4 regions of the Streptomyces sp. NPDC059832 genome follow, and region 1 is predicted to be linked to each of the others. Evidence: riboswitches for the same ligand, from Rfam matches in the RefSeq annotation. Region 1 holds a riboswitch; each other region holds the start of a gene.
The links. Region 1 has a riboswitch for cobalamin ahead of ACFV8T_RS25880 (cobalamin biosynthesis protein). Riboswitches for the same ligand answer to the same signal wherever they lie in the genome.
Positions count from the first base shown of each region.

Region 2: another riboswitch for cobalamin. It lies ahead of cobN (cobaltochelatase subunit CobN); the one in region 1 lies ahead of ACFV8T_RS25880 (cobalamin biosynthesis protein).
Region 3: another riboswitch for cobalamin. It lies ahead of ACFV8T_RS15895 (ABC transporter substrate-binding protein); the one in region 1 lies ahead of ACFV8T_RS25880 (cobalamin biosynthesis protein).
Region 4: another riboswitch for cobalamin. It lies ahead of ACFV8T_RS22435 (FecCD family ABC transporter permease); the one in region 1 lies ahead of ACFV8T_RS25880 (cobalamin biosynthesis protein).

Region 1 is NZ_JBHWIY010000015.1:114,530-122,068, reverse strand. Features, by position in the region: gene ACFV8T_RS25890 (anion permease) at 10-1,275, shown strand; gene ACFV8T_RS25885 (hypothetical protein) at 1,298-1,528, shown strand; cobalamin riboswitch at 1,680-1,811, shown strand; gene ACFV8T_RS25880 (cobalamin biosynthesis protein) at 1,956-2,954, shown strand; gene ACFV8T_RS25875 (cobyric acid synthase) at 2,951-4,477, shown strand; gene ACFV8T_RS25870 (putative cobaltochelatase) at 4,539-6,560, shown strand; gene cobO (cob(I)yrinic acid a,c-diamide adenosyltransferase) at 6,560-7,159, shown strand; gene ACFV8T_RS25860 (cobyrinate a,c-diamide synthase) at 7,170-7,539, shown strand, end outside.
Region 2 is NZ_JBHWIY010000012.1:87,371-94,909, reverse strand. Features, by position in the region: gene ACFV8T_RS22390 (precorrin-8X methylmutase) at 1-507, opposite strand, end outside; gene cobG (precorrin-3B synthase) at 571-1,890, opposite strand; adenosylcobalamin (AdoCbl) riboswitch at 1,991-2,071, shown strand; gene cobN (cobaltochelatase subunit CobN) at 2,158-5,754, shown strand; gene ACFV8T_RS22375 (hypothetical protein) at 6,191-6,427, shown strand; gene ACFV8T_RS22370 (hydroxyacid dehydrogenase) at 6,905-7,539, opposite strand, start outside.
Region 3 is NZ_JBHWIY010000007.1:360,560-368,098, forward strand. Features, by position in the region: gene ACFV8T_RS15885 (ABC transporter ATP-binding protein) at 1-668, opposite strand, end outside; gene ACFV8T_RS15890 (FecCD family ABC transporter permease) at 665-1,756, opposite strand; gene ACFV8T_RS15895 (ABC transporter substrate-binding protein) at 1,753-2,820, opposite strand; cobalamin riboswitch at 2,856-3,047, opposite strand; gene ACFV8T_RS15900 (beta-ketoacyl-[acyl-carrier-protein] synthase family protein) at 3,127-4,350, opposite strand; gene ACFV8T_RS15905 (phosphopantetheine-binding protein) at 4,347-4,625, opposite strand; gene ACFV8T_RS15910 (acyl-CoA dehydrogenase) at 4,885-6,735, opposite strand; gene ACFV8T_RS15915 (beta-ketoacyl-[acyl-carrier-protein] synthase family protein) at 6,749-7,539, opposite strand, start outside.
Region 4 is NZ_JBHWIY010000012.1:102,949-110,487, forward strand. Features, by position in the region: gene ACFV8T_RS22430 (ABC transporter ATP-binding protein) at 6-791, opposite strand; gene ACFV8T_RS22435 (FecCD family ABC transporter permease) at 791-1,900, opposite strand; cobalamin riboswitch at 2,002-2,147, opposite strand; gene ACFV8T_RS22440 (DUF402 domain-containing protein) at 2,317-2,835, opposite strand; gene ACFV8T_RS22445 (peptidase) at 2,958-3,890, opposite strand; gene ACFV8T_RS22450 (ankyrin repeat domain-containing protein) at 4,221-4,976, shown strand; gene ACFV8T_RS22455 (hypothetical protein) at 5,004-5,336, opposite strand; gene ACFV8T_RS22460 (hypothetical protein) at 5,335-5,604, shown strand; gene ACFV8T_RS22465 (GntR family transcriptional regulator) at 5,723-6,370, opposite strand; gene cynR (transcriptional regulator CynR) at 6,432-7,340, opposite strand; gene ACFV8T_RS22475 (carbonic anhydrase) at 7,476-7,539, shown strand, end outside.

The DNA.
Region 1 (7,539 bases):
CCTGGGTAAATGGAACACATCACGCTGCTACTCGCGATTGTGATCGTGACAGCTCTAGTGTTCGATTTCACGAACGGTTTCCACGACACCGCGAACGCGATGGCGACAACCATCTCGACCGGTGCACTCAGACCGAAGACAGCGGTGGCCATGTCCGCCGTTCTCAATCTCGTCGGCGCGTTCCTGTCGGTGGAGGTCGCCAAGACGATCTCCGGCGGGATCATCAACGAGGACGGGCTGCGAACAGAAGTCATCTTCGCGGCACTCGTCGGCGCCATTCTGTGGAATCTGCTGACCTGGCTGGTCGGACTGCCGTCCAGCTCCTCGCACGCCCTGTTCGGCGGTCTGATCGGCGCGGCCGTGATGTCGGCGGGCTGGTCGTCCGTCAACGGCGGCACCGTCGTCACCAAGGTGCTGCTGCCCGCCCTCGCCGCCCCGATCGTCGCCGGTCTGGCCGCGCTGCTGGCCACCAGGCTGACGTACCGGATCGGCGGGAAGGTCCGCAACGACGCCCAGGAGAAGGCCACCGCCAAGGGGTACCGCGCGGGCCAGATCGCCTCGGCCGGACTGGTCTCCCTCGCCCACGGCACCAACGACGCGCAGAAGACCATGGGCATCATCACCCTGGCCCTGGTCACCGGCGGTGTCCTGCACCCGGGCGCCAACCCGCCGGTCTGGGTCATCGTCTGCGCCGGTACGGCCATCGCGCTCGGCACCTACCTGGGCGGCTGGCGCATCATCCGCACCATGGGCAGCGGCCTCACCGACCTCAGGCCGCCGCAGGGCTTCGCCGCCCAGACCAGCGCGGCCACCGTCATCCTGGCCTCCTCGCACCTCGGTTTCTCCCTCTCCACCACCCAGTCCTGCTCCGGCGCCGTGATGGGCGCGGGCCTCGGCCGCCAGGGCGGTGTGGTCCGCTGGTCCACCGCCACCCGGATGTTCGTCGCCTGGGGTCTGACCCTGCCGGCCGCGGGTCTGGTCGGCGCGGGCGCGGAGCTCCTCACCAAGCAGGGCACCTGGGGCGTCGTGGTCGTCGCGGTGCTGCTGGTCGCGGGTTCCGGCGCGATCTGGCTGGTGTCGCGCCGCAAGCCGGTCGGCCACGACGACGTCGCGCCGGCGGACGTCGGCATCGAGCCCGCGGGTGTCGTCACCACGGCCATCGCCGCCGTCAGCCCGCCGCCCACCGCGGCCCAGGCGACGGCCCAGAACCTCATGACCACCATTCCGGCCCCGGCCGGAACCACCCAGGACCCGGCGCGACCCGCCACCGTCTGACCCGGCCGTCTAAGGATTCAGCATGAACATCGACTGGGCAGCCCTCGGCTCCGTATTCGGCGTCTCCCTCGTTGTCACCGTCGCGCTGGTGGGCCTCTTCACCCTGGGCATCGTCGGCCTCTCCAAGCAGCCGGAACCGGCGGCGCAGGGCGGCTCCGGCGGCTCGCTGCTGCTGGCCCGCGCCGGCGCGTACGTCTGCTTCACGCTGTGCGCGGCGGCCGTCGCGTACGGCATCTATCTGATCGTCGCCTGAGCCGCTCCCGCGCACGCTCTCCCATCGGGCCGGACACCACGGGTGTCCGGCCCGATGTGGGTCTCAGCACACTGCGCCGTCGCAGGTCAACGGCAGGTTGACGGGCGTTCGCAGAGCGTGGTGGACTGCCGGAGCCAATTACGGCGACAGCAGAGGAAGCCGGTGCGAATCCGGCGCGGTCCCGCCACTGTCACCGGGGAGCGGTCCCCCACACCGGAAGTCACGGCACGCGCGAGCGGGCTGGAAGGCCGGGGGAACCGCGGATCCGGGAGCCAGGAGACTCTCGTCGCCGGTCACGTCGAACCAGGGCGCGGACCCTGAGTGAGGACATATCGCCATGCCTGGCCGCCCTGCGTCCGCTGTTCCGGCGCTCTCGACGAGAGCCGCCTGTACGAAGGTCCTCCGAGGCGCGACGGCCGGTTGAGCCGTGCGAGCCGACCGCATCTTCGCGTACGGCGCCACGGCCGGTCTGATCGGCGATCTGCTGCTCGGTGACCCCCGCAGGGGACACCCGGTCGCCGCCTTCGGGCGGGCCGCGGCGGGCGTCGAACGCCGTCTGTGGCGCGACCACCGCGGGTGGGGCGCGCTGCACACCCTCGTCTGCGCCGGAGGCGCCGCAGGTGGTGCCGCGCTGATCGCCCGCGCCGTACGCCGCAGCCCCGCCGCCTCCGTGGCGCTGACCGCGGCCGCCACCTGGTCCGTCGTCGGCGGTACGTCCCTGGGGCGCGAGGCGCGGGCCATCGGCGACGCCCTGGCGGCCGGTGACCTCGACCTGGCCCGCGAGCGGCTGCCGCATCTGTGCGGGCGCGACCCGCAGTCCCTGGACGGGCCGCAGATCGCCCGCGCCGTGGTGGAGTCCGTGGCGGAGAACACCTCGGACGCCGTGGTCGGCGCCCTGGTGTGGGGCGCGCTGGCCGGGGTCCCCGGGCTGGCCGGCTTCCGGGCCGCCAACACCCTCGACGCGATGGTCGGTCACAAGTCGCCCCGCCACCGGCGCTACGGCTGGGCCTCGGCCCGCCTCGACGACCTCGCGGGCTGGCCCGGCGCCCGGCTCACGGCCCTGCTCGCCGTGGCCGCCGGCGGGCGGCCGGGCGGAGCGGTCCGCGCCTGGCGGGCCGATGCCGCCAAGCACCCGAGCCCCAACGCGGGCCCGGTGGAAGCCTCGTTCGCGGGTGCGCTCGGCGTGCGCCTCGGCGGAACCCTCGCGTACGGCGGCCGGATCGAGCACCGCCCCGTGCTCAACGGGGAGACGGGCCGGGCCGTGGAGACCGAGGACATCGAGCGCGCGGTACGGCTGTCGCGCCGGGTGGGCGCGCTGGCCCTCGGCGTGTGCGTGGCGGGACGGATCGGCGCGGCCCTCGCCGCACGACGGATCGCGGGGCGCCGGACGGCAGCGCCTCGCATCGCAGGACGGAGAAGCACATGAGCGGCGGACTGCTGGTCGCCGGAACCACTTCCGACGCGGGCAAGAGCGTCGTGACGGCAGGCATCTGCCGCTGGCTCGTGCGCCGGGGCGTGAAGGTGGCACCCTTCAAGGCGCAGAACATGTCGCTGAACTCTTTCGTCACCCGCGAGGGTGCCGAGATCGGGCGCGCCCAGGCCATGCAGGCCCAGGCCGCCCGCGTCGAGCCGACCGCGCTGATGAACCCGGTCCTGCTCAAGCCCGGCAGCGACCGCTCCAGCCAGGTCGTCCTGATGGGGAAGCCGGTCGGCGAGATGAGCGCGCGCGGCTACCACGGGGGCAGGCAGGAAGCGCTCCTCTCCACGGTCGTGGACTGCCTGGAGCAGCTCCGGGGCACGTACGACGCGGTGATCTGCGAGGGGGCGGGCAGCCCGGCCGAGATCAATCTGCGGCGCACGGACATCGTGAACATGGGCATCGCACGGGCGGCGCGCTTCCCGGTGGTGGTCGTCGGCGACATCGACCGCGGCGGCGTCTTCGCCTCCTTCTTCGGTACGACGGCGCTGCTCGCCGCGGAGGACCAGTCGCTGATCGCCGGCTATCTCGTCAACAAGTTCCGCGGCGACGTGTCGCTGCTGGAGCCGGGCCTGGAGATGCTGCGGGACATCACCGGGCGGCCGACGTACGGGGTGCTGCCCTTCGCCCACGGCCTCGGCATCGACGAGGAGGACGGTCTGCGGGTCTCGTTGCGCGGAGCCGTGCGCGAATCGGTCGTCGCGCCGCCGCACGGCGAGGACGTGCTGCGCGTCGCGGTGTGCGCGGTGCCCCTGATGTCGAACTTCACCGATGTGGACGCGCTGGCCGCCGAGCCCGGCGTCGTCGTCAGATTCGTGGACCGCGCCGAGGAGCTGTCCGACGCCGACCTCGTCGTCGTGCCGGGCACCCGCGGCACCGTGAAGGCGCTGGCCTGGCTGCGCGAGCGCGGCCTCGCCGACGCACTGGCGCGGCGCGCGGCCGAGGGCCGGCCGGTCCTCGGCATCTGCGGCGGCTTCCAGCTCCTCGGCGAGCGCATCGAGGACGAGGTCGAGTCCCGGGCCGGGCTGGTCGAGGGCCTCGGCCTCCTCCCCGTACGCGTCCGCTTCGACCGCGAGAAGACCCTGGCCCGGCCCGTCGGCGAGGCGCTCGGCGCGCCGGTCGAGGGGTACGAGATCCACCACGGCGTGGCGGACGTACGCGGCGGAGAGGCGTTCCTGGACGGTTGCCGGGTCGGCGCCGTGTGGGGCACCCACTGGCACGGTTCGCTGGAGAGCGACGAATTCCGCCGCCGCTTCCTGACCGAGGTCGCGCGGGCCGCCGGCCGGCGCTTCGTCCCCGCTCCCGACACCGGGTTCGCGGCGCTGCGCGAGGAACAGCTCGACCGCCTCGGCGATCTCGTCGAAGAGCACGCGGACACCGACGCGTTGCTGCGGCTCATAGAGTCGGGCGCGCCGTCGGGGCTTCCCTTCATCGCCCCCGGAGCGCCCGGAGCCCCCGGAGGCCGCCGATGACCCCGGGCGCCGGCCGAGGCCGCCTTGTTCATGCCCATACACCCGCAGGAAGGATCGCCTCGTGAGCACGCATTTCCCGTTCACCGCCGTCGTCGGGCAGCAGGACCTGCAACTCGCCCTGCTGCTCAACTCCGTCGCACCGAACATCGGTGGCGTGCTCGTAAGGGGAGAGAAGGGCACCGCGAAGAGCACCGCCGTGCGCGCGCTCTCGGCGCTGCTGCCGGGGGTGGACGTCGTGTCCGGATGCCGTTTCTCCTGCGCCCCCGCGTCGCCGGACCCGGCGTGTCCCGACGGGCCCCATGAGGCGGGGACCGGTGTGTCGCGGGACGCCCGGATGGTGGAGCTGCCCGTCGGCGCGTCCGAGGACCGGCTCGTCGGGGCGCTCGACATCGAGCGGGCGCTCGCGGAGGGTGTGAAGGCGTTCGAGCCGGGCCTGCTCGCCGACGCGCATCGCGGGATTCTCTACGTCGACGAGGTCAACCTGCTCCACGACCACCTCGTGGACCTGTTGCTGGACGCGGCCGCCATGGGTGCCTCGTACGTCGAGCGCGAAGGCGTCTCGGTACGGCACGCGGCGCGCTTCCTGCTCGTCGGGACGATGAACCCCGAGGAGGGCGAACTGCGGCCGCAGTTGCTCGACCGCTTCGGGCTGACCGTCGAGGTCGCCGCGTCCCGGGAGACGGATCAGCGGGTCGAGGTCGTGCGGCGGCGTCTCGCGTACGACGACGACCCCGCGGCTTTCGCAGCCGGCTGGGCCGACGAGGAGGACGCGCTGCGGGCGAGGATCGTCGCCGCGCGTGCGCTGCTGCCCGAAGTGCGGCTCGGGGACGCGGCGTTGCGGCAGATCGCGGCGACCTGCGCGGCCTTCGAGGTCGACGGGATGCGCGCGGACATCGTGATGGCGCGGACGGCCACCGCACTGGCCGCCTGGGCGGGACGTACGGATGTGCTCGCCGAGGACGTGCGGCAGGCGGCCCTGCTCGCGCTCCCCCACCGGCGCCGGCGCAATCCGTTCGACGCGCCGGGGCTGGACGAGGACAAGCTCGACGACACGCTGGAGCAGAACCGCGGCGAGGACGAGGACCCGGACCCGGACCCGGACGGCCCCGGTGGCGGCCGGCCCCCGCGGGGCGACGGCCCCGACACGCCGCCGCAGCCCGAGGGCGAGGCCGGCGACACGCCCGCGCCGTCCGTGCCCGAGCAGGGGCAGGAACAGGGGCAGGGCCAGTCCTCCGGGGACGGTGAGCAGCAACCGGTGCGCGCCGGCGAACCGTTCCGCACGAAGATGCTGAGCGTTCCCGGTCTGGGCGAGGGCGCGGCGGGGCGGCGGTCCCGGGCGCGCACCGAGCACGGGCGTACGACCGGTGCGCGGCGTCCGCAGGGCGCCCTGACCAAGCTGCATCTGGCGGCGACGGTGCAGGCCGCCGCCCCGCATCAGCGGGCGCGGGGGCGGTCGGGGCGCGGGCTGGTGGTGCGGCGGGACGATCTGCGGCAGGCGGCCCGGGAGGGGCGCGAGGGCAATCTCGTGCTCTTCGTGGTGGACGCCTCCGGGTCGATGGCGGCCCGGCAGCGGATGGCCGCCGTGAAGGGTGCGGTCCTCTCGCTGCTGCTGGACGCGTACCAGCGGCGGGACAAGGTCGGGCTGATCACCTTCCGGGGCAAGGACGCCGAGGTGGCGCTGCCGCCGACGTCCTCGGTGGACGCCGCGGCGGCGCGGCTGGAGCTGCTGCCGACCGGTGGGCGCACCCCCGTCGCGGCCGGGCTGCTGAAGGCCCATGAGGTGCTGCGGGTGGAGCGGTTGCGTGATCCGTCGCGTCGGCCGCTGCTGGTCGTGGTGACCGACGGGCGGGCGACCGGGGGGCCCGATCCGGTGGCGCTGGCGACCCGGGCGGCGCGGCTGCACGAGGCGGAGGGCATCGCGTCCGTCGTCGTGGACTGCGAGTCGGGGCCGGTACGGCTCGGCCTCGCGGGAAGCCTCGCGCACGATCTCGGGGGCAGTGCCGTCACGCTCGACGAGCTGCGGGCCGACTCGATCGCCGGGCTCGTCAAGGACGTTCAGGAAACCAACAGGAGGGCCGCGTAATGCCACAGGGACAGCCGACCACCGTGCCCGACGACGGGCTCACCACCCGTCAGCGCCGCAATCGTCCGCTGCTGATGGTGCACACCGGCATCGGCAAGGGGAAGTCGACGGCGGCCTTCGGGCTCGCGCTGCGCGCCTGGAATCAGGGGTGGCCCATCGGCGTCTTCCAGTTCGTCAAGTCGGCGAAGTGGAAGGTCGGCGAGGAGAACGCGCTGAAGGTCCTCGGCGCGAGCGGCGAGGGCGGGTCCGTCGTCTGGAACAAGATGGGCGAGGGCTGGTCGTGGGTGCAGCGCGACGGCCAGATGGACAACGAGGAGGCGGCGCGCGAGGGCTGGGAGCAGGTCAAGCGCGACCTGGCCGCCGAGACGTACCGGCTGTACGTCCTCGACGAGTTCGCGTACCCGATGCACTGGGGATGGATCGACACCGACGAGGTGATCGACGTGCTGCGCGACCGCCCCGGGGCGCAGCACGTGGTCATCACCGGGCGCAACGCACCGCAGAAGCTGCTGGACGCCGCCGACCTGGTGACCGAGATGTCGAAGGTCAAGCACCCGATGGACGCCGGTCAGAAGGGTCAGCGGGGCATCGAATGGTGAAGGACCGACGGTGAACGTTCCTCGTCTGGTGATCGCCGCGCCCTCGTCGGGCAGCGGCAAGACCACCGTCGCCACGGGGCTGATGGCGGCCTTCGCGGGGCGGGGCCTCGCCGTGTCCCCGCACAAGGTCGGGCCCGACTACATCGACCCCGGCTATCACACGCTGGCCACGGGCCGGCCGGGGCGGAACCTCGACGCGTACATGTGCGGCCCCGATCTGGTCGCCCCGCTGTTCGCGCACGGGGCGCGGGGGTGCGACCTGGCGGTGGTCGAGGGCGTGATGGGGCTGTACGACGGGGCTGCGGGACAGGGCGAACTGGCGTCGACCGCCCAGGTCGCGAAGCTGCTGCGGGCGCCCGTGGTGCTGGTCGTCGACGCGT
Region 2 (7,539 bases), on a different contig from region 1:
CTCGGCGGCACCGATGAAGCCGACCGGCACGCCGATGACGGCGGCGGGGCGCGGCGCGCCCTCCTCGATCATCTCCAGCAGCCGGAACAGGGCGGTCGGTGCGTTTCCGACGGCGACGACCGCGCCGTCCAGCCGGTCGCGCCACAGCTCCAGGGCTGCGGCGCTGCGGGTGGTGCCCAGCTGCTTCGCGAGTTCCGGCACCGCCGGGTCGGACAGGGTGCACACCACCTCGTTGTCCGCGGGCAGCCGCTTGCGGGTGACGCCGCTGGCGACCATGGCCACATCGCACAGGATGGGTGCGCCGGCCCGCAGAGCGGCGCGGGCGCGGGCGACCGCGTCCGGGGTGAAAGCGAGATCACGGACGAGGTCGACCATCCCGCAGGCGTGGATCATGCGGACCGCGACCTGGCTCACATCGGCGGGCAGGCCTGCGAGATCCGCCTCTGCACGGATCGTGGCGAAGGACTGGCGGTAGATCGCCGGTCCGTCCTTCTCGTACTGGTGCACAGTGCTTTCGCTCTCTTCCTCGGGCGTGCGACGGTCGGGTACAGGGGAGTGGGGTGTACGGGATCAGCCGCGCGCGCGGCGGGCCGCGGCCACCGCGGCGGCGAGCCCACCGGGGCTGTCGGGGACGCTCACGGGCGCGTCCCGTACCTCGCCCCGTACGAGCGAGATCCGGTGTCCGTCGGGGGTGGCGACGACGTCCACCCACTCGCCGCGGGGGTGGCCGCACCGGCGCTCGCACCCGGACCAGTACACCGGCAACGGGCCCACGGCCCCCACCGCGTCCGCCGCCTGGGCCCGCACATCGGCCAGCGACTTCGCGCAGCCGGGCCGGCCGATACAGGCACCCACCCCGGCCCAGGGGGAGCCGGGTCCGACGACGAGGCCGGTGGCCCCCAGATCGTCCAGCAGCCCTGCGGCCCGCCGCCGCTCCACCCCCGGTACGACGACCCCGCGCCACGGTGTCAGCCGCAACTCACCGCGGCCCCGGTGCCGGGCCGTGTCCGTCAACGACCGCCACTGCGCCGGGCCGACGCGCCCCAGGGGGATGCCGACGGACAGCGCGGCCCCGTCGTGCCGGCCGGTCACGACGCCGGGGGCGGGGCCGTCCGAGCTCCGCGGGCAGGCACGGTCCTCGGTGGAAGTGGTGCCGGTACCCGTCGCACGCAACCGTCGTACGACCTCGTCGAAGAGGGATCCGGCACCGCCGGGCAGGTCCGGCACGCGCCAGGCACCGGTGCCCGACGCCTGATCCAGGAAGGTCCCGGCCGCCAGGAGGGCGGCCTGCGGCGCCTGCGCGCCCGGTATCCGTACCACGGTCCCGGCCGTGCCGATCCGCAGCAGCGCCGTTCCGTCATCCTGCGCCAGCAACGTCACGTCGCCGCCCAGCGCGTCCACATCGCCACGTCCGTCGTCGAGCACGAACAGGAACCTGCCCGAGAGGCCCGCCGTCCGGTCGCCCGCGCACAACAGCGCGTCCAGCGCGGACAGCCAGGGGCCGACGTCCCGTGCGCCGCGGCCGTCGAGCCCCGAGAGCGGCGACGCCACGATGTTGCGTATCCGCTCGTGGCGCGCGGAGCGCAGCAGCCCCGCCTCGCCCAGCCCGTCGGCCAGTTCGCCTCCGCAGTCCGGACCCAGCCCGCGCAACTGGACATTGCCGCGCGAAGTGAGATGCAACTCACCATCGCCCAGGCTCCCCGCCAACGCCCCCAGGGCGTCCGCCTGCTCCGCGGTCAGCAGACCGCCGGGAACACGGACGCGGGCCAGAGCGCCGTCGTCCGCCCGGTGCAGCCGCAGCGTGCCGGGGCAGGCGTCACCGCGGTCCCGGGGAGACGCGTCTCCCGGCGGTGAAGGCGAAGTGGCAGGTCGTGGCATGGCGGCGAGCATACCGACCATCTGACCAGATCCGTATGTCCTCCATCGGTTGACCGGCCCTTACTATGCCTAGTGACGGGCCATCCGGCACGTCGTCGCCACAGACGGCGACAGGGGAGGAAGTCCGGTGCAAGTCCGGCACGGTCCCGCCACTGTGAGTCCGGCCACGGCCGGGCAAGTCAGGAACTCCCTTCCCCACACGCTCGGATCCGTTCGAGCGGGGAGCTTCATTCCGACACCGCCCGGGGCGTGGACACCCCGAGGAAGGCCCGACGCCGCATGATCCTGCTCCTGTCGACGTCCGACACCGACCTGCTCAGCGCCCGCGCCTCGGAGGGCCCGGTCTCCTACCGCTACGCCAATCCCTCCCGGCTCCCGCTCCAGGACCTGCCACAGCTCCTGGACGGCGTCGACCTGGTCGTCGTGCGCCTCCTCGGCGGGGTACGCGCCTGGCAGGACGGCCTCGACCAAGTGCTCGCCACCGGACGCCCCGTCGTCGTCCTCACCGGCGAACAGGCCCCCGACGCCCAGCTGATGGCCGCCTCGACGGTCCCCATCGGCATCGCCGCCGAGGCCCATGCCTATCTGGCCCACGGCGGGCCGGGCAACCTGGACCAGCTCGCCCGCTTCCTCTCCGACACCGTCCTGCTCACCGGCCACGGCTTCGCCCCGCCCGCCCCGGCACCCTCCTGGGGCCCGCTGGAGCGCACCCCCCGGCGCACCGACGGCCCGGTCGTCGCCGTGCTCTACTACCGCGCCCACCACATGAGCGGCAACACCGCGTTCATCGAGGCCCTGTGCCGTGCCGTCGAGGACGCGGGCGCCCGTGCGCTGCCGCTGTACGTCGCCTCGCTGCGCACCCCCGAGCCCGAACTCATCGAAGCACTGCGCGCCGCCGACGCGATCGTGACGACCGTCCTCGCCGCGGGCGGCACCCGGCCCGCCGAGGCGTCGGCGGGCGGTGACGACGAGTCCTGGGACGCGGGCGTTCTCAGCGGCCTCGACGTACCCATCCTCCAGGCCCTCTGCCTCACCGGTTCGCGCACCGACTGGGAAGACAACGACGAGGGAGTCTCCCCGCTCGACGCCGCCAGCCAGATCGCGGTCCCCGAGTTCGACGGCCGCCTGATCACCGTGCCGTTCTCGTTCAAGGAGATCGACGAGGACGGCCTGCCCGCGTACGTCGCCGACACCGAGCGCGCCGCCCGCGTCGCCGGGATCGCCGTGCGCCATGCCCGGCTGCGCCACATCCCGGCCGCCGAGAAGCGGATCGCGCTCGTCCTCTCCGCGTACCCGACCAAGCACTCCCGGATCGGCAACGCGGTCGGCCTCGACACCCCGGCCAGCGCCGTCGCCCTGCTGCGCCGACTCCGCGCCGAGGGATACGACTTCGGTACGGAGGAGGTCCCCGGCCTCGCGTCGGGCGACGGCGACGAGCTGATCCGCGCGCTGATCGAGGCGGGCGGCCACGACCAGGAGTGGCTCACTGAGGAGCAGTTGGCCCGCAACCCGGTCCGCATCCCGGCCGCCGACTACCGGCGCTGGTACGCGACCCTCCCGGCCGAGCTCCGCGAAGCCGTCGAGCAGCACTGGGGCCCCGCCCCGGGCGAGATGTTCGTGGACCGGTCGAGCAACCCGGACGGCGACATCGTCCTCGCGGCCCTGCGCCGCGGCAATCTGCTCATCCTCATCCAGCCGCCGCGCGGCTTCGGCGAGAACCCGATCGCGATCTACCACGACCCCGATCTGCCGCCCTCGCACCACTACCTGGCCGCCTACCGCTGGATCGCCGCCCCGGCCGACGACAACGGCTTCGGCGCCGACGCGATGATCCACCTCGGCAAGCACGGCAACCTGGAATGGCTGCCGGGCAAGAACGCCGGCCTCTCCGCCGCCTGCGGCCCCGACGCCGCCCTCGGCGACCTCCCGCTCATCTACCCGTTCCTGGTCAACGACCCGGGCGAGGGGACGCAGGCCAAGCGGCGCGTCCACGCCACCCTCGTGGACCACCTCGTACCGCCGATGGCGCGCGCCGACAGCTACGGGGACATCGCCCGGCTCGAACAACTCCTGGACGAGCACGCCCAGATCGCGGCGATGGACCCGGCGAAGCTGCCGGCGATCCGCGCACAGATCTGGACCCTGATCCAGGCGGCCAAGCTCGATCACGACCTGGGGCTCGAAGACCGCCCCGAGGACGAGGGCTTCGACGAGTTCATCATGCATCTCGACGGCTGGCTCTGCGAGATCAAGGACGCGCAGATCCGCGACGGCCTGCATGTCCTGGGCGGTGCCCCGGCCGGCGCCGACCGGGTCAACCTCGTCCTCGCGATCCTGCGCGCCCGTCAGATCTGGGGTGGCACGGCCTCCCTGCCGGGTCTGCGCGAGGCGTTGGGGCTCGACGAGTCCGCCGCGACCCGGGTCACCGCCGACGAGGCCGAGGAGCGGGCCCGCGCCCTGGTCCAGGCGATGGAGGACGCGGACTGGTCCCCGGAAGCCGTCGCCGGAGTGGCGGCCGGGCACCCGCGGGCCGTCAGCGACATCCTCGACTTCGCGGCCCGCGAGGTGGTGCCGCGGCTGGCCGCCACGACCGACGAACTCGACCACGCCCTCCACGCGCTGGACGGCGGATTCGTCCCCGCCGGACCCTCGGGCTCCCCGCTCCGCGGTCTGGTCAACGTCCTGCCGACCGGACGCAACTTCTACTCCGTCGACCCCAAGGCCGTGCCCTCGCGCCTCGCCTGGGAGACCGGTCAGGCCCTGGCCGACTCGCTCCTGGAGCGCTACCGCACCGACAACGGCGACTGGCCCACCTCGGTCGGCCTGTCCCTGTGGGGTACGAGCGCGATGCGCACCGCCGGCGACGATGTCGCCGAGGCCTTCGCCCTGCTCGGCGTCCGCCCGGTCTGGGACGACGCCTCGCGCCGCGTCACCGGCCTGGAGGCGATCCCGCCGGCCGAACTCGGACGCCCGCGCATCGATGTCACCCTCCGCATCAGCGGTTTCTTCCGCGACGCCTTCCCGCACACCATCGGCCTCCTCGACGACGCGGTCCGCCTGGCCGCGTCCCTGGACGAGCCTGCCGAGCAGAACCACGTACGCGCCCACACCCAGGCCGACCTGGCCGCCCACGGCGACGAACGCCGCGCCACCACCCGTATCTTCGGCTCCCGCCCCGGTACGTACGGCGCCGGTCTGCTCCAGCTGATCGACTCCCGCGACTGGCGCACCGACGCGGACCTCGCCGAGGTCTACACGGTGTGGGGCGGCTACGCCTACGGACGCGAACTCGACGGCCGCCCGGCCCGTGAGGAGATGGAGACGGCGTACAAGCGGATCGCGGTCGCGGCCAAGAACACCGACACCCGCGAACACGACATCGCCGACTCCGACGACTACTTCCAGTACCACGGTGGCATGGTGGCCACCGTCCGAGCCCTGCGCGGCACCGCCCCGGAGGCGTACATCGGCGACTCCACCCGCCCCGAGACGGTCCGCACCCGCACCCTGGTGGAGGAGACCTCTCGGGTCTTCCGCGCCCGGGTGGTGAACCCCAAGTGGATCGAGGCGATGCGGCGGCACGGCTACAAGGGCGCCTTCGAACTGGCCGCCACCGTCGACTACCTCTTCGGCTACGACGCGACGACGGGCGTGGTCGCCGACTGGATGTACGACAAGCTCACCGAGACGTACGTCCTGGACCCGACCAACCGGGAGTTCCTCCAGCAGGCCAACCCCTGGGCCCTGCACGGCATCGCGGAACGCCTCCTGGAGGCGGAATCCCGCGGCATGTGGGCCAAGCCCGACCCGGCCGTCCTCGAAGCCCTGCGCCAGGCATACCTGGAGACGGAGGGCAACCTGGAGGGCGAGGACTGACCCCCGGGCCCGGTACCGGACCACCGGACAGCGACATGTGACCGAGCCCCGGCCGCGACACCGGCCGGGGCTCGGCTGTTGTTCGTGACGCTGACAGGGCTGATGCGGACGACCTGCGCCGGTGCCACGGTCGGCGGCCTGTGGGAAGCACTCGGCCGGACGTGGGGCATCGACGTGCACACGGGGGAGCAGTTCGGTCCGGTGAACCGGATCGTGCCTGCCACCGGCGTACTCGCTGATCGTGTGATCGTGCTCGGACAGCGGATGTGGTGGCAACGCGGACGCGGATCCGCGTCCCGGTACCCGCAGCCGCCCTACATGGTGAGTCCCGCGAGCCCAGCGCCGTTGCCCCAGGTAGACGCACTGGTCCGCGTAGGGGCGTCACCCGTTCCACCGCCGGGCATAGTGTCGCCCGTGGCGTGGAAGCGATCTACGCATGACCGAAAGTGGCAGTCCTTATATCTCGACGGCTCGGATCACCGTGCTGGGGGTACAGCAGGGTGACCCGCCCTTCCGCCTTGTGGAGATCGACGGGGAGATCGTCAGCGCGGCAACATCGATGATGGATGTGCTCGCCGCCGCCTCGGCCGCAGGAATCAGGGTCCATGACCTGGACGATCCCGGCGTGGTGCGGTGGGTGGGCGGCGGCAAGTTCACCTGGAGGCCGCACTGAGAGTTACCGCAGCGATCGTGCGGCACGGCGGCACGCGCGGATGAGGTGCGGGCGGGGCGCCGGGCTGCGCGTGTCAGACGGTGCGTGGAGGGTGCGGCTGCACGCCCCGGGTGTCCCGCTCCGGACCACCGGTCAGCCGCACTCCGCCCATGGACGTCCACGAGGTCCGGCTGCCGACGGTGTCGTTCCCGCGCGTCCACACTGCCCGACGGGTACCGATCGCGAATTCCCGCCACGGCAGTGGCTGCAACAACGGCGGCCCTGGTACTCCGCAGGTTGATGACGGACTCCTTCGGCGATGCGGCGACGGCCGATTCGCCGGGGCACGCGAACACCGGCCACGCGAACACACCGACGGGCCCCGAACTCTCCTGCCCCGCGCTGACGTTCCACGCACGTTTCGCTGACGTTTCGCTGACGCCGTGCGTGCGGCCCCGCCGTGCCGGGGCCGCACCTGCGGCGACGCCCTCCGCGGCCTCAGGCCAGCGACGCCGCGCGAGCGGGGTCGATGGCGTGCTGGAGAGGTTGGTCATGTATAAAGCGTCGGAGTTCGTCGAGCACAAGCTCTCCGAGACGATGACGTTCGGCCCCGAGGGCACCGCCGAGGTGGGGTGTCAGGACCACGTTGGGAAGGGTGAAGAGTGGCGAGTCATGGGCGGGAGGCTCCGGGTGCGTGACGTCGAGTACAGCGGTGAGGTCGGGTCTGGCGCGCAGGACCGCGGCCGCGGCGGTCTCGTCGACGAGCGCGCCACGCGCGGTGTTGATCAGCGTCGCACCCGGCCCCAGGGAGTTCAGCAGCCGGGCCCCGATCGTGCCGCGGGTCTCGGGCAGGAGGGGGGCGTGGAGACTCACGACATGACTGGTGGCGAACAGCTCCTCGATGCCGACGAGCCGGATGCCCGCCCGCCGGGCGGTGTCCGGGGAGGCGATGGGGTCCGTGGCGAGGATCTCGATGTCGAAGCGGCCGAGGTGGGACGCCACGAGACGGCCGATGTGCCCGAGCCCCAGCAGGCCCACGCGTGACCGGTAGGCGCCGGGCACCTGGGGGTTGTGGGGGAAGCGGCGACTGCTCGCCACCTCCCGGGTGATGCGGTGTACCTGCTTCAGCCCGA
Region 3 (7,539 bases), on a different contig from region 1:
CCCGCGGCCACCACCCGCCCCTCCTTCAGCACGACGATCCGGTCGCAGAACATCGCGGCCAGATTGAGGTCGTGCAGGGCGATCACACCGGTCAGCGGCAGGGAGGCGATCAGCGCGAGGAGTTCCAGCTGGTGCTGGATGTCGAGGTGGTTCGTCGGCTCGTCGAGCAGCAGCTCGCGCGGCTGCTGGGCCAGTGCCCGCGCGATCTGGACGCGTTGGCGTTCGCCGCCGGAAAGGGTGTGCCAGGACTGGTCGCCGCGGTCGGCGAGGCCGGTCCGCGCGAGTGCTTCGCGCACCGCTTCGTCGTCCTCCGCAGTCGGTGCCGACCAGGCCCTGCGGTGCGGGATGCGCCCGAGCCGTACGACGTCCAGCACGCTCAGCTCGACCTGGGTGACGGCGTGCTGGTCGACCACGGCGATCCGCTGGGCCACGGTGCGGCGGCCGATCCCGGCGAGCCGCTGTCCGTCGAGGGTGACCACGCCGGTCTCCGGGGCGAGGACCCCCGCCAGCACCCGCAGCAGGGTCGATTTGCCGGACCCGTTCGGTCCGATCAGCCCCACGGTGGCGTCGGGCGGCGGGGCGAGGTCGACCCCGTCGAGGATGAGACGGCCGCCCGCCGCCCGGCCGACCCGTTCGGCACGCAGTCCCGAGGTGGCCGCCCCCGTCACGCGGTCCTCCGGGTGCGGTACAGGACCAGGACGAACGCGGGTACGCCGATCAGTGCGGTGACCACGCCCACGGGCACCTCCTGCGGGTCGAGGACCGTCCTGGCGAGGGTGTCGACCCAGACCAGGAACACCGCCCCGGCCAGGGCCGTGACCGGCAGCAGCCGCCGGTGCCCGGAACCCGCGAGGGCGCGGGCGGCGTGCGGCAGCACCAGACCGACGAAGCCGATGGCACCGGCCGAGCTGACGAGTGCGGCGGTCAGCAGTGCGGTCGTGCACAGCAGCACGATCCGGGTGCGCGCGACATGGACGCCGAGCGTGGCTGCGGCGTCCTGCCCGAACGCGAAGGCGTCGAGGGTACGGGCGTGACCCAGGCAGATCAGCAGGGTCACGACGAGGACGGCGGAGCAGATCCACACGTCGGTCCAGCCGACCCCGCTGAGCGAGCCGAGCAGCCAGAACAGCACCCCGCGGGTCTGCTCGGCGTCGGCGGCGGTCATCACGACGAAGGAGGTGAGCGCGGAGAACAGCTGCATGGCCGCGACACCGGAGAGCACGACCCGGTCGGTCGTGCCGCCCAGGGTGTGGCTGAGCAGCAGCACGAGGGCGAACGAGCACAGCGCTCCGACGAACGCGCCGGTCGAGATCGACACCGCTCCCCCGCCGACGCCGAGGACGACGACCACGACCGCGCCGGTGGACGCTCCGGAGGAGACACCGAGGACGAAGGGGTCGGCGAGCGGATTGCGGAGCAGCGACTGCATGACGGTGCCGCACACCGCGAGCCCGGCACCGCACACCGCTGCGAGCAGGGTGCGCGGCATCCGCAGGTTCCAGATGATGCCGTCCCGGATCGGGGAGAGCCGTGAACGCCCCCAGCCGAGGTGGGAGGCCACCGCGGACCAGACGTCGGCCACGGAGATCCGGGCGGGGCCGATGGTGACGGCGACCGCGACGGAGACGACGAGCAACGCGGCGCCGCAGACCCACAGGGCCCCGCCGCGCAGTCGCCGTGCGCCCTTCGTGGCCCGGGGGGAGGTGGCGGGGGCGGGCGGTGCGGCCACCGCCGTGCCCCGTTCGGTCCCCGTCACCCGGCGAGCCCGAACCTGCGCAGTCCGGCTGCCACGCGTTCGATGCCCTCGACCGTCCGGACGGACGGGTTCATGGACTGGCCGCTCAGCAGCACGTACCGCTTGTGCCTGACGGCGTCCATGTTCTTCGTGACGGGGTTGGACTCCAGGAACTCGATCTTCTTCGCGGCGCTCTCGGCGGTCTGGGCCTTGCGGGTCAGGTCGCCGACGACCAGGACGTCGGGGTTGCGGTCGGCGACGGTCTCCCAGCTGATCTGGGGCCATTCCTCATGGGTGTCGTCGAAGACGTTCTTCGCGCCGAGCTCTTCGGTGATGATCCCGGGCGCTCCGCAGCAGCCGGCCAGGTACGGGGCCTTGGAGTCGGAGAACCAGTACAGGAGGGTCGCGTCGGAGGCGTCGATGCCCTCGGCCGCTTTCTTCACCCGGGCCCGCAACTGCGCCACGAGCGCGTCACCGCGCTCCGGTACGCCGAACACCTCGGCCAGTTCGCGCACTTCGCCGTAGACGCTGTCCATGGTCAGCGGGGCGGTACGGGCGCCGTCGCCGCCGCCGCTGTTGTCCTTGCCGGTGCAGTCGGCGGGCGAGACATAGGTGGGGACGCCGAGCGATTCGAACTGTTCGCGCGGTGCGACGCCGCCCTTGGCGAGCGTCGATTCGAACGACGCGCTGACGAAGTCGGGCTCGCGGTCGAGGACCTTCTCCGACGACGGCCGGTTGTCCGCGATCCTGGGCACTTCGGCGTTGGCCTTCTCCAGACCCTTCATCACCGGGTCGGTCCAGGTCGCGGTGGCGGCCATCCGGTCGGCGAGGCCGAGGGAGAGCAGGATCTCCGTCGATCCCTGGTCCACCGAGACGGCGTGCCGTGGCGCGGCTTCGACGGTGACGGTGCGTCCGCAGTTCTTCAGCGTCACCGGGTATCCGTCCGCGGAGTCCGGCTTCGCGGCGGAGTCGTCGGTCCCGCCTCCGCAGCCGGTCAGCAGGACGAGTCCCGCCGAGAGCAGGGCCATGATGCGGATGGGGCTGGCTATGGACGGCACGGAGTCCCTCTGCGTCTGAGGGCTCATGCGCGGAGCCCGCTGTACGGAGTTCCGCGGCCCGGTGCCGGGTCGCGGGCGCCAGCAGGTCTTCGGACTCGGGTTCCTTCGGACGGGACGCCTTCCCAGGACACCCGAGGGTGGTCCCAGTGGCCGTGGCCCCGCCCGTCCCCCTCACCGCTGCGCGTCAGTTCCGGATTCTCACCGGATTCCCTGACCCCATTACGTGGAGTTCGACTGGCTCCGGCAAGCTATCACGAGGCTCTGCGCAGCTCATGGGGGGTGTGGCCGGTGGTACGCCGGGCTGTGTGTCCCGTCGCACCACCTGCCGGATGCCTACGGACGCTGAAGAGCGATGACGGCGTTGTGTCCGCCGAAGCCGAAGGAATGGCTGACGGCGCGCCGGATGGGCTGCCGCAGCGGTCGTTCGGTGACGCAGTCGATGTCGAACTCGGGCGCCGGGGCGTCCAGGTTGGCGATCGGTGGTACGACTCCGCGTTGGAGCGTGAGGACGGTGAGTCCGGCCTCGATCGCACCGGCCGCCCCCATGCAGTGCCCCAGTACACCCTTGGGGGCGGTGACGGGCGGCCGGTGCGGGTAGACCCGGGCGATGAGGGCGGCCTCGGTGGCATCGTTGACCGGTGTCGCCGTGCCGTGTGCGTTGACGTGCTCGACGTCCTCGGCCGCCCAGCCCGCGTCGCGCAGCGCGGCCTCCACCGCCGCCTGGGCGACCGTGCCGGACGGATGCGGACTGATGGGGTGGTAGGCGTCGGTGGTGGCGCCGGTACCGGCGAGCAGCGCCCGTGGGGCCGCGCCCCGGGCATCGGCGTCGTCCACCCGTTCCAGCACCATGACGGCCGCGCCCTCGCCCATGACCAGACCGGCCCGGTCGGCCGCGAAGGGACGGCACAGCGTGGCCGGGTCGCCATCCGTCCGGGCCCCGGCTCCGGACCTGGCGAACCCGGCCATGGCGGCCGGGTAGACGATCGACTCGGTGGCTCCGGCGACAGCGATGTCGCACTGCCCGGTGACCAGGAGGTCGCGGGCGACGGACAGCGCGGTGACACCGGACGAACAGGCGGTGCACGGGGCCATGCTGGGTCCGGTGGCCCGCAGCTGGATCGCGATCTCGGCGGCGGGCATGTTGGGAATGGTGAGCAGGATGCCCGAGGGAGAGGTGGCCCCTGCTCCGAACCGGTCGAGCACGACGGCCTGCTCGGTCAGCGAGGCGGAACCCCCGCTGCTGGTGCCGACGACCACCGCGACCCGGGCGCCCTCCCACCGGGCCGGGTCCAGCCCCGCGTCGGCGACCGCCTCCCGGGCGGCGAGCACGGCGAGTTTCACGTACTTCCCCATGCGGAAGGACGCCCGGCCGCCGATCGCGGCGTCCAGGTCGATGCCGTCGACCATGCACGCGAAGTCGATCGCGCACCCTTCGAGCTCGGCGACGGTACGGGCCGGTGACACTCCCGCGCACACGCCCCGCCAGGTGGATTCGGTGTCGTTGCCGACCGGGGTGATCATGCCCAGGCCGGTGACGGCGACGGCCGGCCTGTTCATCGGGCGTTGCTCATCGCGGTCCCGCCGCCCACCCGCGCGCCGCGGCCGGCTGCCAGGTCGATGAACCGTGTGATGTCGGCCAGCGTCGCGTCCTTGGGGAGCTGGTCGAAGTCCCGGTTGCCGCCGGCCGTCTCCCTGATGAGGACGGCGAACTCGGCGACGGCGAGGGAGTCCATCTCCAGGCTGTCCATCGTGGAGCCCGGGTGGATCTCGGCAACGGGCACTTTGAAGGTGTGTGTCAGAACCTCGGTGATCTTGGGATGAATCGCACTCATGAGCTTTCTCTCCATCATTCGGTCCGGCTGTCGGGCCGGCGGTGACACCGTCCCGACGCCGAATCAACTGGGTGGAGTGCCTCCAGTTACGCCTTGTGCCGAACCGATTCGGCACCGTCTTCCCCGCGCTCCCCGCACCACCGGGCCAGGACGGACGCCGTACCCCAGTAGGCCAGCAGGACAACCCGGACTCCGAGAGCCCCGGCCGCCTCCCTGATCCGGTGACCCCGTACAGCTGTTCCCCTCCTCGTCATGGCCCTCATCGCCCGTCCTGAACCGTCGCCCGGTCCCCGCCCGTCCGCCAGGCGGCTCCCGGCTCGTCGTAGGCAGCCACGTAGTCGGCTCCGGCGATGGGCCAGTCGGCGAGCAGCTCCGGCGGCAGCGCGAAGGACTCGACCAGGTCGGGCAGTCGGGCGGCGACCATGGTGATGAGCTCTTCCACCCGGTCCGGCAGTCCGTTGACCTGGTCGGCGGTCAACAGGCCCGCTGCCAGCAGATCACCGCTGTTGCGGGCGATCCGGTCGAGCGCGAAGAGCCGTTGCAGCTCGCCGAGCCGTTCGCGGGCGGGCCCCTCGGGCAGCGCGGCCACCGCTTCCTCGTACGCCTCGGCCGCCTGCCATTGGGCGTGCGCCTCGACGCCGCGCAGGGCCGGCCCGGACGCCACGTTCCACCGCGCGAGCGGGTCACCGTGCGGTGCGAGGCGCATCCGCTCCCGGGCCCGCCCGAACCAGATCCGCTCCAGTTCCGCGAGCAGCCCCCCGAGGAACCGGGGGTCGTCGAGTTCGCCGGGTCCGCCGCCGGAGGAAGCCTCGGGTCCGCCCGGTGCGGTGGCGAAGAGCATCTCCGCGGCCGCCTTGGCGTGGATGGCCATGTTGTCGCCCTCGGCCGTGATGGCACCCTCCACTCCCGTGAGGAGTTCACTCATGCCGTTGTTCTCCAGGAGCGCCTGGGCGCCGCAGCGTTCACGGCATTCGACGATCACTGACCTGGCCTGCCAGGTGACCCACCCCTTGGCGACGGCGACCAGCCGCTCCGCCTCCTCCCGTTGCCCGCCCCCTTCCCAGCGGTCCAGGGCCCTGCGGTGCAGCAGGCTCATCGCGAAGACGGTGGCCGTGGCGGAGGCGAGCGGTCCGTGGTGGCTGCGGTGGGCGATCACCGGCACCTGCCGCGAGCCCCGGGGGCCCGAGACGTACCGGTGGCCGCCGTAGCGGACGGCGACGGCGAGTGTGGCCCGCGCGCAGCCGACCGCGCAGGCCGTCATCGAGATCTTGCCGGAGGTGACTCGCCCGATCGACGCGAGGAAGCGACGCCTTCGGTTGTCGAGGGTGCTGCTGAACCCGCCGTCCGCACCGATCCGTCCGTGGTCCCCGCCGAGCAGCGCGGCGCGTCCCACGAAGACCTGGTCGAAGGAGGTCAGGCAGTGGTCCACCGGGCTGCCGGTGCGGGTGGGGAGCCTGCGGATCCGTACGCCGGGCAGAGCCTGTACGCCGTCGGTGAGCGGTACGAGAAAGAGGAAGACCCCCTGATCGGCGCCGTCGACGAGCAGCCGCGCGGCCACGAGCCCGGTCTTGGGGCCGCCCGCCGGACTGGTGTTGGGCATGAATTTCTGGGCCCCGGCGTGCGGTGTGCCGAGCACGAATCCGTCGCGCTCGCGGTCGTACTCGGCTGTGGTCTCGACGGCCGCGGCATCGTTGCCGTGTGCCACCTCCGTACAGAGAAAGGTGCCGATGCGCCGCAGCCTCAGGAAGTCCGACAGATCGCGGTCGCCGCCGTGGTCGAGGAGGCTGCCGAGAAAGAGGTTGTAGTGGATGCCCGCCACCGTGGTCAGCGCCGGGTCCACCGGGCCCAGCCATTCGTGCAGGGCCGCGAGGGCGCGGTGGTCGGCGGCCAGCCGGGCGCCGCTGTCCAGGCAGTCGTTGAGGACGCGCAGCCGCTCGTACGTGAGAGCCAGGCGTTCCTCGGTCGTGCTGCGGTCGGGGCGGCGGAAGGGTTCGGTGCTGATCAGCCGCTGCCAGAAACCGTGCTCCCGGCGGAAGTTGTCGCCGAGGAGCACACCGGTGAGGAGGTCCGTGGACCGTTTTGTGGAAGAGCTGTCGATCGTTGCGGTCATGAAAATATAACGATCAAGCAACGGCGAGGACACCCGGGTCCGCGGGTGGCGGCCCGTCCACGTCGACGCGTTGGAAAGCGAGTACGACGTTGTGCCCGCCGAAGCCGAAGGAGTGGCTCAGCGCCCGCTCGACCTGCTGGATCCGGGGTTCCTTGACCACGCAGTCGAGGTCGAACCCGTCCGGCAGCGAGTCCAGGTTGGCGATCGGCGGGACGAGGCCGTGCTCCAGGGTCAGTACGGTGGCGACCGCCTCGATCGCCCCGGACGCCGCGAGGGTGTGCCCGAGCACGCCCTTCGGGGCGGTCACCGACGGCCGGTGAGGGAAGAGCCCGGAGATCAGTGCGGTCTCCATCGCGTCGTTCAGCGGCGTCGACGTGCCGTGCGCGTTGATGTGGTCGACCTCGTGGGCCGCCCAGCCCGCCTCGCGCAGCGCGGCCTCGACGGCCTTGCGCGCGCCGCCGCCGTCCGGGTCCGGGGCCGTGGGGTGATGGGCATCGGTGGCGGAACCCGCACCGGTCAGCAGGGCGCGCGGCCGTCCGCCCCGGGCGAGCGCATCGGCCGTCCGTTCCAGTACGAGCACGGCGGCGCCCTCGCCGATCACGAACCCGTCCCGGTCCGCGGCGAACGGCCGCGACGCCCCCGCCGGATCGCCGGTGCGCGGCGAGAGCGCGCCCATTCCGGCGAAGGCGCTCACCACCAGCGGCGTCAGTACGGCCTCCGCACCGCCCGCCACCACCACATCGCACCGGCCGCTCAGCAGCAGGTCGCGGGCGACGGCGAGGGCCGTCGCCCCGGACGCGCAGG
Region 4 (7,539 bases), on a different contig from region 1:
ACTCCTCAGGAATCGGGTCGAGCGGGGCGAAGACGGTCGAAGAGCAGCTGGACGGCGCCGGTCTCCGGATGCGGGACGCGGTGTGCCCGTACGCCGAAGACCTCGGCCAGCAGGTCGGGGGTGAGCACGTCGTGCGGAGCGCCGGAGGCGACGATCCGTCCGCCGTCGATGACATGGAGCAGATCGCAGTGGAGTGCGGCGAGGTTGAGGTCGTGCAGCGCGGTGAGGACGGTCAGCCCGCTGTCGCGCACCAGCGCCAGCACTTCCAGCTGCTGTGCGATGTCGAGATGGTTGGTCGGCTCGTCGAGCACCAGCAGCCGGGGCTGCTGAGCCAGCGCGCGGGCGATCAGCACCCGCTGCTTCTCGCCGCCGGAAAGAGTGAGGAAGCCGCGGTCGGCGAGGTGGCCGGCGCCCACTCCCGCCAGCGCGGCCCCGCACGCCTGCCGGTCCTCGTCGGTGGTCCGTCCCATCGACGACTGGTGCGGCAGCCGCCCCATCTCCACGACCTCGGCAACCGTGAAATCGAATTCGGTGGCCGCCTCCTGGGGAAGTGCGGCCAGCCGGCGCGCGCTCTCGCGCGCGCTCATGGCGTACAGATCCTCGCCGCCGAGCCGCACCGTGCCGCCCGAGGGACGCAGAGCCCGGTAGACACAACGCAACAGGGTGGATTTGCCACTGCCGTTGGGCCCGACCAGACCGACGAGCTGCCCCTCCCCCGCTCCCAGTGTGGCCTCCTCCACCAGCCGCGCGCCGGCGATCTCGACCGTCAGAGCATCGATGTCGATCCGCATCAGGCGCCTCCGAACGTGTAGGAGCGACGGCGCATCAGGAGTACGAAGCACGGCACGCCGATGGCCGCGGTCAGCACGCCCACCGGCAGTTCGGCGGGCGCGAGCACCACGCGGGAGAGGATGTCCACCCAGATCAGCAGGACAGCACCCACCAGTGGTGCGACGGCCAGCAGCCGGCGGTGGTCCGCGCCGACGAGCATCCGTACGGCGTGCGGCACCATCAGTCCGACGAAGCCGATGGCACCGCTCACCGCGACCACCGCCCCCGTGACGGCCGCGGAGACCAGGAACAGTTCCTTGCGCAGCCGCCCCGCGTCCACCCCCAGCGCGGCAGCGGTCTCGTCGCCCATGGCCAGGGCGTTCAGCCGACGTGCCGACCAGGCGAGGTGGGCGAGACCGCCGAGCACGGCCCCCGCGGCAATCGGTACGGAGGCCCAGTCGGCTCCGCCGAGGCTGCCGAGCATCCACATCATCGCGGAGCGTGCGGCTTCACCGCGCTCGGCCGCGAACACCATGAAGGTGGTGACGGCCGAGAAGCCGTAGTACATCGCGGTGCCCGTCAGGACGAGCCGCAGCGGGGTCAGACCACGAGCGGTGCGTGCGATGGCGTACACCAGCATCATGGCGAGGAGCGCGGAAAGGAACGACGCCGTGGACAGCGCCCAGATGCCCAGCGTGCCGAAGGCGCCGAAGATGAGCACGGCATTGGCACCGACCGCCGCGCCAGAGGAGATGCCGAGGACGAACGGGTCGGCAAGGGCGTTGCGGACCATGGCCTGCACGGCGACGCCGATGGCCGAGAGACCGGCCCCGACGACCGCGGCCAGCACGGCTCGCGGAAGGCGCAGTTCCCAGACGATGGTGTACGCGGGCACCTGGTCCGGGGCTATTCGGCCGCCCGTCAGCCCGGCCCGCAGACAACGCAGCACTTCGCTCCAGGAGAGCCCCGACGCCCCGATGCCCGCCCCGCAGACGAGGGAGACCAGGAGCACGGCACACAGGAGGGGAAGGAGCAGCGCCGGCGACACGCGCCGGGGCGGCGCGGGCCCGGCCCCGGCACGGGCCGTGCGTGAGGGCACGGCGGGCTTACGGACGAGGGGTGTGGCCACGGGCGGATCGCTTTCGCCTCGGGCCGTGCACCTACGTGATCAAAGGAGCAGCCCGGACGCGGAGCGCCCTGCGCAGCACCACTCGCAGTCCACGGCGAATCGACAGGAGCCTTCACCACCGCGGGTAATCGGGCTTACGGGGCCATGTCTCGGGCTCCGCCTACCGTTGCGGGTCAGCGCCGGATTTCGACCGGACTTCCCCCGCGGGGCACTTGCAGCTTAGCGTGCATGGGTTGACGCACCGTCAGGGGGATGGTCGGTGTGCACCGGTTTGCGCACGTGCGGCCAGGTCATGGCTGGTCGACGAGGGGTGGTCCGCGGCTTCTGCTCGTGTGGCTCGCCCCGGCCCTCACCACTCTCCTTCGCGGAAGAACCGGCGGGTTCCCCACCCCGAGGGGAACGCGACGGCATACCGGTCAGCGCGAGGAGATCTCGGCGAGCCAGGACCGACAGCGGCTGCCGAAGGGCTCCGCGTGCGCGGTGAGCGCAGCCCTCAACCGGTCGGCCGACGCCGTGGCCCGGACGACGACGTCGGGCGGGTAGGAGTATCGGACCTGGTGGTCGGCAAACTCGTCCTCGTCGTCGACGAACACGCTTCCCCCGTCACGTACGCGGCAGACGTCGAGGTCCAGGTCGATCATGGTGACCTCCCCGGGGTGCAGCCACCGGGCCGGGGTGGTGACGTCGCAGTAGACCTCCAGCCGCGCGGGAGCCGCTTGGAACAGCGCCGTCCACCAGGCATCACGGGGAAAGAGCATGACCCTGGCCTCCCGCGTGGCATAGACGGGTCCCTCGGCGCCCTTGCTGTAGACGGTGCCGACCGGCGCCCCGAGCCAGACCCCGTGCTCGTCCTCGCCCAGCCGGACCATGGAGTGGTGCCAGTGCAGGCTGCCATCGTACTTACGGACGGAAACCAGCACCTCATCAGCATCCATGAACGCATCCATGGCCGGGACACTACAGCGATGGCCCGGCAACCGACCGGTGACCGGCAACCGCTCCGGGGCCTCGGGTCGAGAGCCCCGCCCCGGAGCGGCGTACGGAAAGGGCGGCCCGGTCAGGCGTTCTGGGCGCCGTTCCAGACGTCGTACGCGGCATTGCCGTACGCGGACGCGGCCGCCGCCGATCCGTAGCTGCCGGAGTAGGCGCCGGTCTGCATCGCGGAGCCGTCGGGCTGATAGTTCTCGATCCAGGCACCGCCGCTGGCACCGCCGGACAGGCCGTTGCAGTTGTTCATCAGGCGCTGCCCGCCGGGACCGGCGTAACCCTGCCCCTCGCACCACACGGCATAGTCCTTGTCGGCCGGCAGGCCGATGATGTGCGCGTAGTTGCTGGACCAGTTGAAGCCGAGCCCGGTGGAGCCGACGACGTCCTGCACGCGTCGGCCGTCCGGGGTGTCCAGGACGAGGAAGGCGTTGTCGTTCTCCTGGCCGCCTCCCGTGACCCAGCCCGCGCTGCGCCAGCCCCACCAGCCATGGGGCGCGTTGCCCTTGTTGTAGTTGGGCGCAAAGCGGTAGTTGGTGCCGCCCTCACCGAAGCCGCAGTGCCGTGCGGTGGCCACCACCGAGCGGTTGTTACTCGTGACAACGTTGCCAGAGCAGATGTAGTCGCCCTTGCCCGGGATCGTGAAGTACAGGCGCCCCACCGTGCCCCACACGCTGGCACGGGTCTGAACTCCTGAGCCCGCCAGGGCTCTTGTCGCGGGTATGTGGACCGGCTCGCTGTCGGCCTCGGCGACCACGCCCGCGGAGGGCCGCGCCGCGGAGACGGCGTCGGGCGCGGGCATCGGCACGGCCGCGCGGATCCGCGCCGGGGTCCAGTAGGCGTCGAGTCGGGCGGGCGACTCGGTGTTGACCACCTCGGCGGTCCCGGTACCGGAACCGGTCGGCCGCTCCTGCGCGACGGCCGTGCCGGGCGTCAGCACCGCGCACAGACTCGCTGCCGCGGCGAAGGTGGTGAGAGTGGTGCGGGTGAATCGACGTAAGCGCATGGGAACCCCTCTGGTGCGGGAGACGAAACTGACCCGCCCACTGTCCCAGCCCCGGGCCGACAAGGGATCAGCATTCGTTCAACACCTGGCACGGTGGCGGAAATTGTCGTGTCCTTCCGCACCGCCGTCGCCGATGGGCCCAGGCGCGGGAGAGAGGGAGGTCGGGTCCTGGCGAGGCCGCGCATCGTCCGAACGGACGACACCGGTGTCGTCCCGACGCCCGCGCATCACCGGCCGGTCCAGCGACGGCGGAGTCCGCCCGGCGCGTCGAGCATGGAGGGTGCGGGCCCCGCACCGTTCCGGGCCCGCCCCCACGGATTGCGAGGAACCATGCCTTCGACACGACGCGCCACCTTCCTGATCGTCCCGCTCGTGAGCCTGGCGGCACTCGCGACCGCATGCGGCACGCCGTCCGACAGCGACACCGACACCCGGCGGAAACCCTCGGTCATCGGGGCCGGCCCCCTCTCCCCCACCGGCGCGGCCGAGCGGTCGGACGCCGACCGGGATCTGCTCGAAGCCGCACGTTCCGGTGACGCCGACGCGGTGCGCGACGCGATCGAGCGGGGCGCCGGCCTGGAGACCCGCGACAAGGACCGCCGCACCCCGCTCCTGCTGGCGGCAACCGGCGATCACGTCCGGGCCGCCGGAGTCCTCGTCGACGCCGGCGCCGATCCGGACGCCCTGGACCGGCAGCACGACACACCGTGGCTGGTGACGGGCGTGACCGGCAGCGCCGCCATGGCCCGGACCCTGGCGGCGGCCGACCCCGACTACACCGTCGTCAACAGGTACGGGGGCACCTCCCTCATCCCGGCCGGCGAACACGGCCACGTCGCCTATGTCCGGGAGGTCACCACCAACCCGGACATCGACATCGACGTCGACCACGTCAACGACCTCGGCTGGACCGCCCTGTTGGAGGCCGTCATCCTCGGCGACGGTGGGGAGGACCATCAGGAGACCGTGAAGCTCCTCCTTGCCGCGGGCGCCGATCCCACCATCGAGGACAGGACCGGCACCACCGCGCTCCAGCACGCCCGGCAGCGCGGATTCGACGAGATCGCCCGGCTGCTGGGCGGGTGATCCGGCGGGCCGGCGCCCGGCCGATCGCTACGGCAGGGTGCTGTCGACGCTCACGGGCAGGTGATCGGATGCCCGGGTGCTGAGGACGCGGGCGCGGTGCGCGTCGATGCCGGGCGAGGCGAGGACGTAGTCGATACCCACCTGCGGGTCCAGTGCGTCATAGGTGTGACCGGCGCCCTCACCGGCCGCGAGCCAGGTGATGGGCGGGCCCGCGTGCAGAATCGTGGTCGGCGTCATTCCGGGGACGACGTCGAGGGCACGGCCGAAGCCGACCAGCATGGGCCGGGAGCCGGTGATGCGCTCGACGGCCTCGACGTCGGCCGCTTCGATGCGCGCCGCGGTGGCGGGGGCTGCGGACATGCTCGTGATGCTGACGGACGGTTACTTCGTCAGCGAGGGCTGGGGGACGTCCGAGCAGCGCGGCATTCTCACCGCCTCGCCGGAGGCGATCTCCCGACTGGCCTTCGCCGAAGGGTCGATGAAGCCGAAGGTGGACGCCGCCGTGCGGGTCGCCAGGGCCGGCGGACGGGCACTCATCGGTCCGCTGGAACGACTCGGCGACCTGCTCGACCGGAACATCGGCACAAAGATCCGCCCGGATGTCCCGGACGGGATCGTCTATGTCTGAGCACTCGCGGGGGCGGCCCGCCGCCATGCGCGCCGCCCCGGCCGGTGCCTGAAGGGACTCCGATCCGGCGGACAGGCCCGGGGGCCGGCGGATCGGCGCGCCGGCCGGGCCGTACCGCTCAGCCCTGGTGCTTGCGTCGCGCGGCGGCCGCGTTGCGACCTGTCACCAGGTGTTCGTCGGCCAGCTTCTCGACCCGCGCGACATCACGCTCCGCAATCGCCTTGTACAGGCCTTCGTGCTCCTGCGCGACGCCCTCCAGGTCGTCGTGCTGCCCCAGCAGCCAGCGCATCCTGCTGCGAAGAGCGCTCTGGAGCTCGTTCAGGAGTTCGTTGTCGGCCAGTTCGGTGACCGTCTCGTGGAAGTCGGCGGCGGCCCGGTGGGCCCGTACGGCATCTCCCTTCTCCGCCGCCTTCAGCTCGGCGTCGAGATCCGAGCGGAGCTTCTCAAGTCCCGCGCGGGTGCGCCGTTGGGCGGCGAGCCGGAAGGTCAGCGTCTCCAGGGCCGCGCGGACCTCGTCGAGGTCCTCGACGTCCGCCGGTGTGAACTCCCGCACGACGGCCCAGGTCCGCGGCCTGGGTGTCACCAGCCCCTCGGTGACCAGCGCCTTCAGGGCCTCTCGGACGGGCAGCCTGCTCACCCCGAGCTCCGCGGCGAGTTCGCGCTCGACGAGCTTGCTGCCCGGCTCACGCACACCGTCGATGATCTCGTCACGCAGTTGGCGCGTGACCCGCTCCGACTCCGGCTCGAAGTCTCCAGACCCTGTCATGTCCTCAATTCTCTCATCACTCGACGTCCATATTCGGTATGCCGTCCGCGGCACGGGATTCTCAGGCCGGTGCGTAGCCGCGCGCGCGGACCAGGTCGTGGGCGAGCCGGGAGAAGGCGCGCGCGGCGGCGCTCTCGTAGGCGCTCTCCCGGTGCAGCAAGGTGGCGACACGGGCGGGCAGCGGAGGGTCGAGGGGAATCGGCGTGAGGTGAAGGTGGTCGTCCGCGACCGCGTCGGGCAGCACGGTGGCCAGCGGGCCGGTACGCCGGACGATTTCGGTGAGGGCCTGGATGGTGTTGGCCTCCACGGTGATCGGCGGACTGACACGATGCCGGGCGAAGTAGCCGTCGATATGGCTCCGGGTGGCGAAGTCGCTGCTGAGCAAGGCGAGTTGCTGGTCGGCCAGGTCACTCACCGGCAGCGGTCCATCGCCCCGGTCCTCGGCACGGTCCGTGGCGACGACGAGGCTGAGGGTCTCGGTGAACAGGGCGGTCGCGGTGATGCCGGGCAGATGGGATCCCGCGAAGGCGATCCCGAGGTCGAGATCGTCGGACAGAAGGCTCGCTTCGATGCGGTCCTGGGTCATTTCCCGCAGGTCCAGCGTGATGCCGGGGTGGCGCGTGTGCAGCGCCTCGACGAGCGGGCCGACGAGATACGCGGTGAAGGTCGGCGTCACCGCCAGCCGCAGATGCCCCCGGGAGAGGTCGGCGACATCGAGGACGGCGCGGTCGGCGGCCGCCAGTTCCCGCAGTGCCCGCTGCGCGTAGTGCACATAGGCCTCGCCCGCGTCGGTGGGGCGGACGCCGCGACCGCTTCGGTCGAGCAGCTGGACACCGACGGCTCGCTCCAGTTGCTTGATCTGCTGGGACAGTGTCGGCTGCGAGATGCGCAGCTCTTCGGCGGCGCGCGTGAAATTACCGTGCTCGGCCACCGCGATCAGATAGCGGAGGTGACGTAGTTCCGGACCCATACGCGCAGCATAGCTCACACTATTGATGCGATCTATAAGAATCATGGATAACAAGACTTGGACACTATATATGGAGGTCATGCATGGTGAATCTCGTCAGCCCGTCGGGCCGGCATTCACCGAAAGGAGTGACCGATGCATGACCTCACGGGCGGCCTCGCGCGTTTCCGTCGCGACGTCTTTCCCGCCAAGGCGGGGC